DNA from 2 places in the Sodalis praecaptivus genome. Region 1 is predicted to be linked to the other one. Evidence: predicted binding sites of a transcription regulator. Region 1 holds the regulator's gene; the other holds the start of a gene.
What was found. The regulator ArgR, encoded in region 1, controls arginine synthesis, uptake and breakdown. The targets are predictions, from matches to a motif close to ANTGAATAAAAATACANT.

Region 1 (4,426 bases):
CCGCTATATCGACCCGGAAACCAATCAATTGCTCGATAGGAAAAGCCTGATACGCCAGCGCTGATCCTCGGCGCCGGGGAGGGCCATGCCTTCCCCGGCGCATTATTTCATTCCGGCCTGAGGTCGTTAACCGGCTCATCCGGATAGTCCAGACGCTTTAACAGGTTCAACACACCCTCACGTACGATAAAAGAGACGATAAAATCGCGCTCCGCATCGGAAAGTTGCCGATGAATTTCGTTCCAGGTTGCCGACGTCTCCTGTGGGGAGAGTTGGTACTCCGCCGGGTTGGTCCTTAAAGAAAGCGTCTTTTTTACCATGTCCGGCAAACTGTGCCAGGCATACTCTACCGCTTTGCCGCGCGCACCCTCGCGCCGCCTTTTTTGCCAGCCCTCCTCCCTGGCTCGCCGATTCAGTCCCTGTCGTGTTTTGGGTAGTCCACCTACCCCAATCAATTCGTGCGTTGCAATCCATTCTTTTTTTATTTCCATCTTTAATCCCCCTCCTTGTCATGGTGACAGCCTGGCGCTATCGCCATCGCACGGTTTGGGCAGGTACTGTGGAATTTACGGCACCTGATTCCCGTTCCGCTATTACGACAACATTTAATGTATAACATTAAAGACTTGTCGTAACGCTAATTACAACACAAAAAAAGCGCATTGGATCAAAGGTGGCATTAAAAAATGAGATCAATGCCAGCTATTAGAATAAAAAACACAAAATTAATAAAAATTGTTCATTATCAATTGAATAGAATTCTTATAACATTATCTATGTTATTACTGTAATGCAATAAACTATCTCTTAAGAAATAAGTTTTAGGTGAAAACGAATGGCCGAGAAAAGGGAAAAGAAAATGGCGCTGCCGCTAAATTTTCGACACGGAAACCGGGCCAGAAATAGTATTTGGCATAAGGAAAAGTTTATCGTTATACCCTGCTGAGGCGATGAAATGTTTAGCGTAGATTTAATCCCTCCGCCGACGCCATAACAGAAGTCGCGACCATCCCGCATGGCGTCAGGCGTCCCTTTTCGCCGGCGCAGGGCAACGCCACACGCACCGGTTCATCAGCAATAGCCACCTCGCCGGCGCAGGGCAGCGTCACACGCACCGGTTCACCAGCAGTAGCCACCTCGCCGGCGCCAGGCAGCGCCACACGCACCGGACCGCCAACAGTTCCCGCCCCACCGGCGCCGGCCCTGCCTGACACCTAAGCGCGCCGGGCCAGCCTACGCCCCGGCGCGTCAATGCCCCTAGCCCGGGCGAAACGCCCGACAAAACAATGCCGGCGTCGCCGGCAAATAACAGACCGCACCCGGCGGCTGTGATTATAAAGGGCAGCGCCGACGCAAGGATCGTAGCGCCTTATCCTCACGGCGGCGGCGGGCTACTGCTGCAGGAACTGGTCGCCGAGCGCAATATCCTGATTGAGCGCCGCGCGCATATCCTGTAGCGCCTGCTGCTCGAAGTCGCTGAGGATACCCAGCGGCCGCCGCGCGCTAACGCCCTGCGGCCCCAGCAGCAGCGGTTGGGCAAAAAAGCGGGAAAACGCCGACTCGCTTTCGACATAGGCGCATTCGATAATTCCCTGCTGCCCCTGCAGCGCCCGCACCAGCGACAGCGTAAAGCGGGCCGCGGCATACCCCATGGCAAGCGTGGCCGATCCGGCGCCGGCTTTGGCCTCCACCACCTCGGTGCCGGCGTTGCGGATGCGCCGCGTCAGGAGATTCACTTCTTCATCGCTGAAAGTGATCCCCGGCACCTGCGATAACAAAGGCAGGATGGTGACGCCGGAGTGGCCGCCTACCACCGGCACCTCTATTTGATCCGGCCGCAGCCCTTTCATGGCCGCCACGTAACTGTTGGCGCGGATAACGTCCAGAGTGGTGATACCAAAAAGCTTTTGCGGCTGATAGACCCCGGCCTGCGCCAGCACGCCGGCGGCGATGGCAACCAGGGTATTCACCGGATTGGTGACAATGCCGATCAGCGCCTCGGGCGCACAGACCGCCACCTGACCCACCAGCTGCCGCACGATGCCGGCATTAACATTAAACAGATCCGCACGATCCATACCGGGCTTACGGGCAACGCCCGCCACAATCAGCACGATATCGGCGCCAAGCAACGCCGGGGACGCGTCTGGACCGCAAAAACCACGCACCTTCACCGGCGAGGGAATGTGGCTGAGGTCCACGGCAATCCCCGCCGTTACCGGCGCAATGTCATACAGCGAGAGTTCCCCATCCTGGGGTAAACGGGTTGTTAGCAGCAGCGCCAGCGCCTGGCCGATGCCGCCTGCCGCGCCGAGCAGTGCGACTTTCATTGTAATCTCCTTATATCCCTACGAAGAATGGCATCTCATACTCTACTGAAAAGCATAAAGGCATCGCCTAATAAAGACAATTGATGAACATCAGGATTGCGACAGCGCATGGAGAAGCAGGCCATCTGTAGGCGGGTTGCAAGTTGGGGGCTTTTCACCCACCATGGACAGCGAAAGCTGTCTCCGGCAGCAATTTCATTGCATAAAAATTCATAAATATGCATAATAATCCATTAAATAATCGGCTTACTCTGCGGTAAAACATGCGAAATCAATCGAAACAGGAAGAACTGGTCAAGGCGTTCAAGGCGCTGCTGAAAGAGGAAAAATTCAGCTCTCAGGGCGAGATTGTGCTTGCGCTGCAGGAGGCGGGCTTTGAGAACATTAATCAATCCAAGGTCTCGCGTATGCTGACTAAATTCGGCGCCGTACGCACCCGTAACGCCAAGATGGAAATGGTATATTGCCTGCAGGCGGAGCTGGGCGTTCCCACCGCCAGCAGCCCGCTGAAAAATCTGGTGCTGGATGTGGATCATAATGACGCGCTGGTTGTCATCCATACGAGCCCCGGCGCGGCACAGCTCATTGCCCGAATGCTGGATTCGCTGGGGAAATCAGAAGGGATCCTCGGCACTATTGCTGGCGATGATACGGTCTTTACCACCCCCGCGCCTGGCTTTTCGGTCAAACGACTGTATGAATTTATTCTGGTCCACTTCAACCAAGAGCTCTGACGCTACCGCCGCTCGCGTTCGCAGCCGCCAGGGCCGACGGCGCACCGGATGCGCCATGCCGACGGCGTTACCGTAGAGCTGCCGCCGGCACCTGCTGGCCTAAGCTTGCCGCTCGGGCGCCTCGCCACGGCGTTAAACCCGGCATGCCGCAGGCTGGAAATGATCCCGTTTTCGACGTTTAACGTTCCTTTCGCCAGCGCCGGCTCCCGCCGGCGGTCGTGTACAGGCCCAGAAGCTACCGCGCTCCATCGGCACGCGATTTAGGCAGATGCGCGACGCGCATCCGACTGTTTCCCGGTAAAGACACAGCGCCCGCGCGCCCTAATCCGCCATCGTGCACAAAGCCGGATCCGATGCGTTAAACGGCGGTTTTTAACATTGTCTTACGTAGGGTAGGTTTTTTCACCTTGATAAATAGCGTGACATCGGATGTTACATGTCAGAAATAAGGGACTTTATCTGTAGGCCAGTGGGAAATGCTAGCTCAGACCGCACTTTTAGCCACATCAACTTATGCGCATGATTTTACATGACTTTAACAAAATACGCTCAATTTTTGCGCATATGTAATAACTTTTGCTTCTAACCTGGATGATTGCAAGCTTAAAGTTTCATAAATAATTATGATCAAACTATTAGTACCCGTCGTTACTAGTGTATACTTAGCTTCGTGATAAGCATCACAGTCCGAGAAAGATGCGCGTTATATGAGGAATAAAATGATGAAAACCAGAACGGCGTTACCATTAATGGCGGTGCTTTCCGCATTGTCTTTCGGCGCGTTCGCCGCGGATTCCATCTCGCTGCAGCAGGCTCAAGATTTGCAGCCCATGGGCAGCGTTAGCGTCAGCGGTATCGACGGTGCGCCAAGCGACATCCATCAGGCGCTGAATCAGGCGGCCGACGCGAAGGGCGCACGCGCCTACCACGTAACCGAAGCCTATGAACACGGCAACTGGCACGCCACCGCCCAGCTTTACAAATAATCTGTTCGCCAGAACCGGGACGGCTGCCCGCGGCAGCGCCTGGCGGATCAGCGCCACCCGGCGGGCATGCTTTTTGGCAGCACTATGCAATGTGTCATGTTGTGAAACACGCTCTGTAACCCACATCATTTCGCGGCGACCCTCAGTTAATCCTGTGTCCGGAATTAACCCATCGCGATTTGATGATTCCCTCATCGTCTAGCAGACGATTTTCCCCCGCTCGCGGGGTTTTTTTTTGCCCTGGGCTAACGCCCCTCAGCCCTGGCGCGTGGCTCGTTGCGCCAACTGATCCAGCAGCTTGGCATGAATGCCGCCAAAACCGCCGTTGCTCATCACCAGGATGTAATCTCCCGGTTGCGCGGTTTTCACGATCATT
Region 2 (4,426 bases), 410 kb from region 1:
CTGCCCCCTCCTGCGGATGGCGCATCACGATGGCGTCGACATACGTGCTGATGACCGAGATGGTGTCGGCCAGCGTCTCGCCTTTTTTACCGAGCGAGGTATTGTCGGCATCGGGGAAACCGACGACCGACGCGCCCAGCCGGTGAATAGCGGTTTCAAACGACAGGCGGGTCCGGGTCGAAGCCTCGAAAAAACAGCTGGCGATGACTTTGTGTTTCAGTAATTCCGGCTGCGGCCGGGCCTTAAGCGCGGCGGCGGTGGTTAACACCATTTCCAACTCCTCGCGGCTCAGGTCGTTAATGGAAATGATATGCTTTTGATAAAGGGGATTCACCATCTTTCCTTCCTCCTTATAGGTGCCGGTAATGCCGTCGGATGACGTAGGGCGCGCCGATTTGCGTCCAAAAAAAAGCCCCTCATTGAGGGGCGATATTAACAGAATATAACGGGAGCAGCCGCGGCGCCTGGCCGCCAGCGTGAAACGTATGCAGCTGAATATAAGCCAACGTGCTGATGCTGTGCATGATTCCTCCCGGCAAATTGCCCGGCATTATACGCCGGTGATTTTCTACTTCAAGCCTAAATCTTGTCCGACGGCAACGAAAAGGAACCAATTAGTCGGCGCGGTAAAATAACTGACGGATTGCTCTCACCTTTCACCCATTTCTTGTTTTACACTAAAACGACTTTTCATTTTCAGGGAACTATTATGATCACCGGTAACGTCAATCATCTCGAATTCATTCCGTATCTGCCCGCCAAATTGCGCGCCGCCATCGATTACGTCAAACGCCACATTAATGATGAGACGCCCTTGGGCAAGCATGATATCGAGGGCAATGAAGTGTTTGTTATCGTTTCCAATGATGTGACGGAACCGCGCCAGGCGCGCCGTGCCGAATATCATGCGAAATATCTTGATATCCAGATTTTGCTGCATGGTACCGAAGCGCAATGCTACAGCACGCTGCCGGCGGGTAAACCGGAGACCGACCGGCTGGAAGAAAAAGATATCGCCTTTCTGCCGTCGGGCCAGCATGAAAAACAGGTAGTGCTACAGGCGGGGGATTTCGTGGTGTATTTCCCCGGTGAAGTGCATACGCCGCTGTGCGCGGTGGGCGAGCCGGCGAATATTCGCAAGGCGGTGATAAAAATCGACGCGGCGCGGGCGATGTAAGCGCGACGCCGACCTCCGCCGCGGCCGGCCCGAGGTGTGCTACCGCGTTACCCTTGGCGCCTCGTTGCCGTGGGCCGCGGCGCGGTTTCCCAACCTCAGCTTAAGCGCAAAGGATGCGCCACTGCGTGCGTCAGCCGTGTAGCAGCAGAAACAACGACGTTGATCCGCGCTTGGCGCCGTTATGCGCCGCCAGCAATAAGGCAATCGCCGGATTTTGGCGGCAGTCATTCGGCGTCATAAACGGGCGCTAACTAACCGGCTGACGGCTGCGTCAGCGTCGCCACCATGACGGCTTTGATGGTATGCAGGCGGTTTTCCGCCTGATCGAATACCACGCTGTGCGCGGACTCAAATACCTCGTCGGTCACTTCCATGCCGCCCGCCAAGCCATAGTGTTCCGCCATTTGCCTGCCGAGGGTGGTTTGATCGTCATGGAACGCGGGCAGACAGTGCAAAAACTTCACCCGTGGATTGCCGGTCTGGCGCAGCATGGCCATATTGACCTGATAGGCGCGCAGAAGCGCGATGCGTTCCTGCCATACGCTTTTGTCCTCGCCCATGGATACCCATACATCGGTATAGATAAAGTCCACCGCCTGCACGCCGGCGGCGATATCTTCGGTAAGGGTAATATCGCCGCCGTTTTGCTGCGCCAATCGACGGCAGGTTGTCACCAGCTCTTGATCCGGCCAGCAGGCGCTCGGCGCCACCAACCGCAAATCGATACCGGTTAGCGCCGCCGCTTCCAGCAGCGTATTGCCCATGTTATTGCGCGCATCGCCGACATAGGCCAGCGACATTTGATTGAAAGGTTTTTCCGGCAAATATTCCTGCATGGTCATCAAGTCAGCCAGCAATTGGGTAGGATGGAACTCGGTCGTAAGCCCGTTCCAAACCGGCACGCCGGCGTGACGCGCCAGCGTTTCGACGATCCCTTGGCCATAACCGCGGTATTGGATTCCGTCATACATACGGCCGAGTACCCGAGCGGTATCCTTTATGGATTCTTTATGGCCTATCTGGCTACCGCTCGGCCCCAAATAGGTCACGCGGGCACCCTGATCAAAGGCGGCAACTTCGAAAGAGCAGCGGGTACGGGTCGAATCTTTTTCGAAGATGAGCGCAATATTTTTACCGGCCAGGCGCGGCGTCTCGCCGCCGGCGCGCTTCTGGCGCTTCAGGTCGGCGGCCAGCGTCAGTAACTGATTAATTTCGGCAGAGGTAAAATCCATTAACCTCAGCAAATTGCGTTGAAATAACTGATTCATCATCCGTTTCTCCATGAATACTCTGTCAAACAGGTTGAATTAAAATTCACTTTATATGTATGAATATTCAAATTCAAGTGCTGACAGCAAATCTTTCACCATTAAGCTGGAGCCGCACCCGTCGGTGTGTGAAAATAGCCCTCCTACAGGCCGACGTATTGAGGACAGGGGCATGGCACATTCATTTCTTGAAGAGCAACGCGAAGAGACGCGTCTGATTATTGACGAACTGCTGGAAGACGGCAGCGATCCGGAGGCGCTTTATACCATCGAACATCATCTCTCCGCGGACAATTTTGACACCCTGGAGAAAGTTGCGGTAGAGGCCTTCAAATTGGGTTACGAAGTCACCGATGCCGAAGAGCTGGAAGTGGAAGGCGGCGAAACGCTGATGTGCTGCGATGCGGTCAGTGAAGTCGCGCTACAGGCGGAGCTTATCGATGCACAGGTAGAACAGCTCTTCACCCTGGCGCAGCGTCTGGGGGTAAATTACGACGGCTGGGGCACCTATTTCGAGGATCCAGACGGAGAGGATGAAGAAGGCGATGAGTTCGATCAAGACGAAGACGACGACCCGGCGGATAGCGACGAGGTGCCCGCCACACGCCATTGATTGCCCCCGCCGCTGACCGCCAAGGTCGGCTGAAGGATGATGCGAATAACGGCCGTCGCCGGCGCTATTCGCGTCCACCCAGACGGTTTATAACGTTTTCAACATGGTGACTTCACAGTCGACGTGACCGGTATTGCCCATCGGGCCAGCGATATGGCAAAAGCCCAGCTGCTCATAGAGGGCAATAGCGCGATCCAGGGTGGCGGTGGTTTCCAGATAACATTGGCGGAAACCCTGCTCGCGGGCAAATGTCAGCGCGCGCTGCGCCAGCTCCCACGCCACCCCCCGTCCGCGCAGTTCGGGCAGGAAATACATTTTTTGCAGTTCGCAAACCTCTTCGTTTGCGCCGCTCAGCGGCGCCACGCCGCCTCCGCCCGCCAGCTGCCCGTGCAACTCAATGACCCAATAGGCGCTGCGCGGCTGGCTGTAGAGCTCATAGAGATGATCGAGGTTGGGATCGGAAACGGTATAGCCTTTATCCGCCGTCAGGCCGAATTCGGCGGAAACCCGGCGGATCACCTGCGCGATGGCGTTATTGTCTGCCGGTGTTATCGGACGCACCCGTATGGCATCTGCAGAGGTAGTGGGCATGGTCATGATCCGGATAGTCATAAATAAAGGCACAATGGGTTAAAAGTAATAGCACCGCAGGGCCTGGCGATGCAACTGAAACCGCCGAGGCGCCTGGGCGATGGTCGGGGACGGCCGCCGCCTGACGGGGCGCGGTGACCGGGGAACGATCACTCGCCAGCGATTACGTGTTTAACCGCCGACGTTAGCGTGATGACCGCTGGCGATAGTGCACGGGTAAACCGGTGCTAGCGTAACGGTCCCCGGCGATAGCGTGATGACCCCCGGCGATAGCACCGTTGCCGGCCGGGAGTCGCGCGCTTGCCAACCGACGTCAGCGCGATTACAAGCCGGCGATGATCGCTTGCTGTTCGAGCAATTTCGCCCTGGATTGCTGATAGCTTTCCAGCTTCTCGCGCTCTTTCGCCACCACCGCCTCGGGCGCGCGGCCGATAAAGCCCTCGTTGCCGAGCTTGGCGGCGATACGGCCGATTTCGCCTTCGATGCGCGCCGCTTCTTTGGCCAGACGCTCCAGCTCGGCGTCTTTATCGACCAGGCCCGCCATCGGGATCAGCAGCTCGGCGCCGTCGATAAGTTGGGTGACAGAAACCGGCCCTTTATCGTCCGCCGGCAGCAGGGTAATGCTGTCAAGCCGTGCCAGGGTGAGTATAAAGCTCAAGTTTTCGTTCACCCTGCGCGCCACCGCCGGTGAAGCCTGGCGCAGCAGCACCGTCAGCGGCTTACCGGGCGCAATGTTCATTTCGGCGCGAATCGTGCGCACCGCGACGATGGCTTGCT

Region 2: the regulator ArgR is predicted to act here: its motif matches at 2,479-2,496, upstream of argF (ornithine carbamoyltransferase).

Annotation. Positions count from the first base shown of each region.
Region 1 is NZ_CP006569.1:3,979,876-3,984,301, forward strand. Features, by position in the region: gene SANT_RS17730 (helix-turn-helix domain-containing protein) at 1-64, shown strand, start outside; gene SANT_RS17735 (DNA-binding protein) at 108-485, opposite strand; gene mdh (malate dehydrogenase) at 1,392-2,330, opposite strand; gene argR (transcriptional regulator ArgR) at 2,594-3,064, shown strand; gene yhcN (peroxide/acid stress response protein YhcN) at 3,787-4,050, shown strand; gene mpl (UDP-N-acetylmuramate:L-alanyl-gamma-D-glutamyl-meso-diaminopimelate ligase) at 4,306-4,426, opposite strand, start outside.
Region 2 is NZ_CP006569.1:4,389,035-4,393,460, reverse strand. Features, by position in the region: gene pyrB (aspartate carbamoyltransferase) at 1-337, opposite strand, end outside; gene SANT_RS19550 (YhcH/YjgK/YiaL family protein) at 710-1,177, shown strand; gene argF (ornithine carbamoyltransferase) at 1,429-2,445, opposite strand; gene rraB (ribonuclease E inhibitor RraB) at 2,618-3,058, shown strand; gene SANT_RS19535 (GNAT family N-acetyltransferase) at 3,146-3,649, opposite strand; gene SANT_RS19530 (valine--tRNA ligase) at 3,972-4,426, opposite strand, start outside.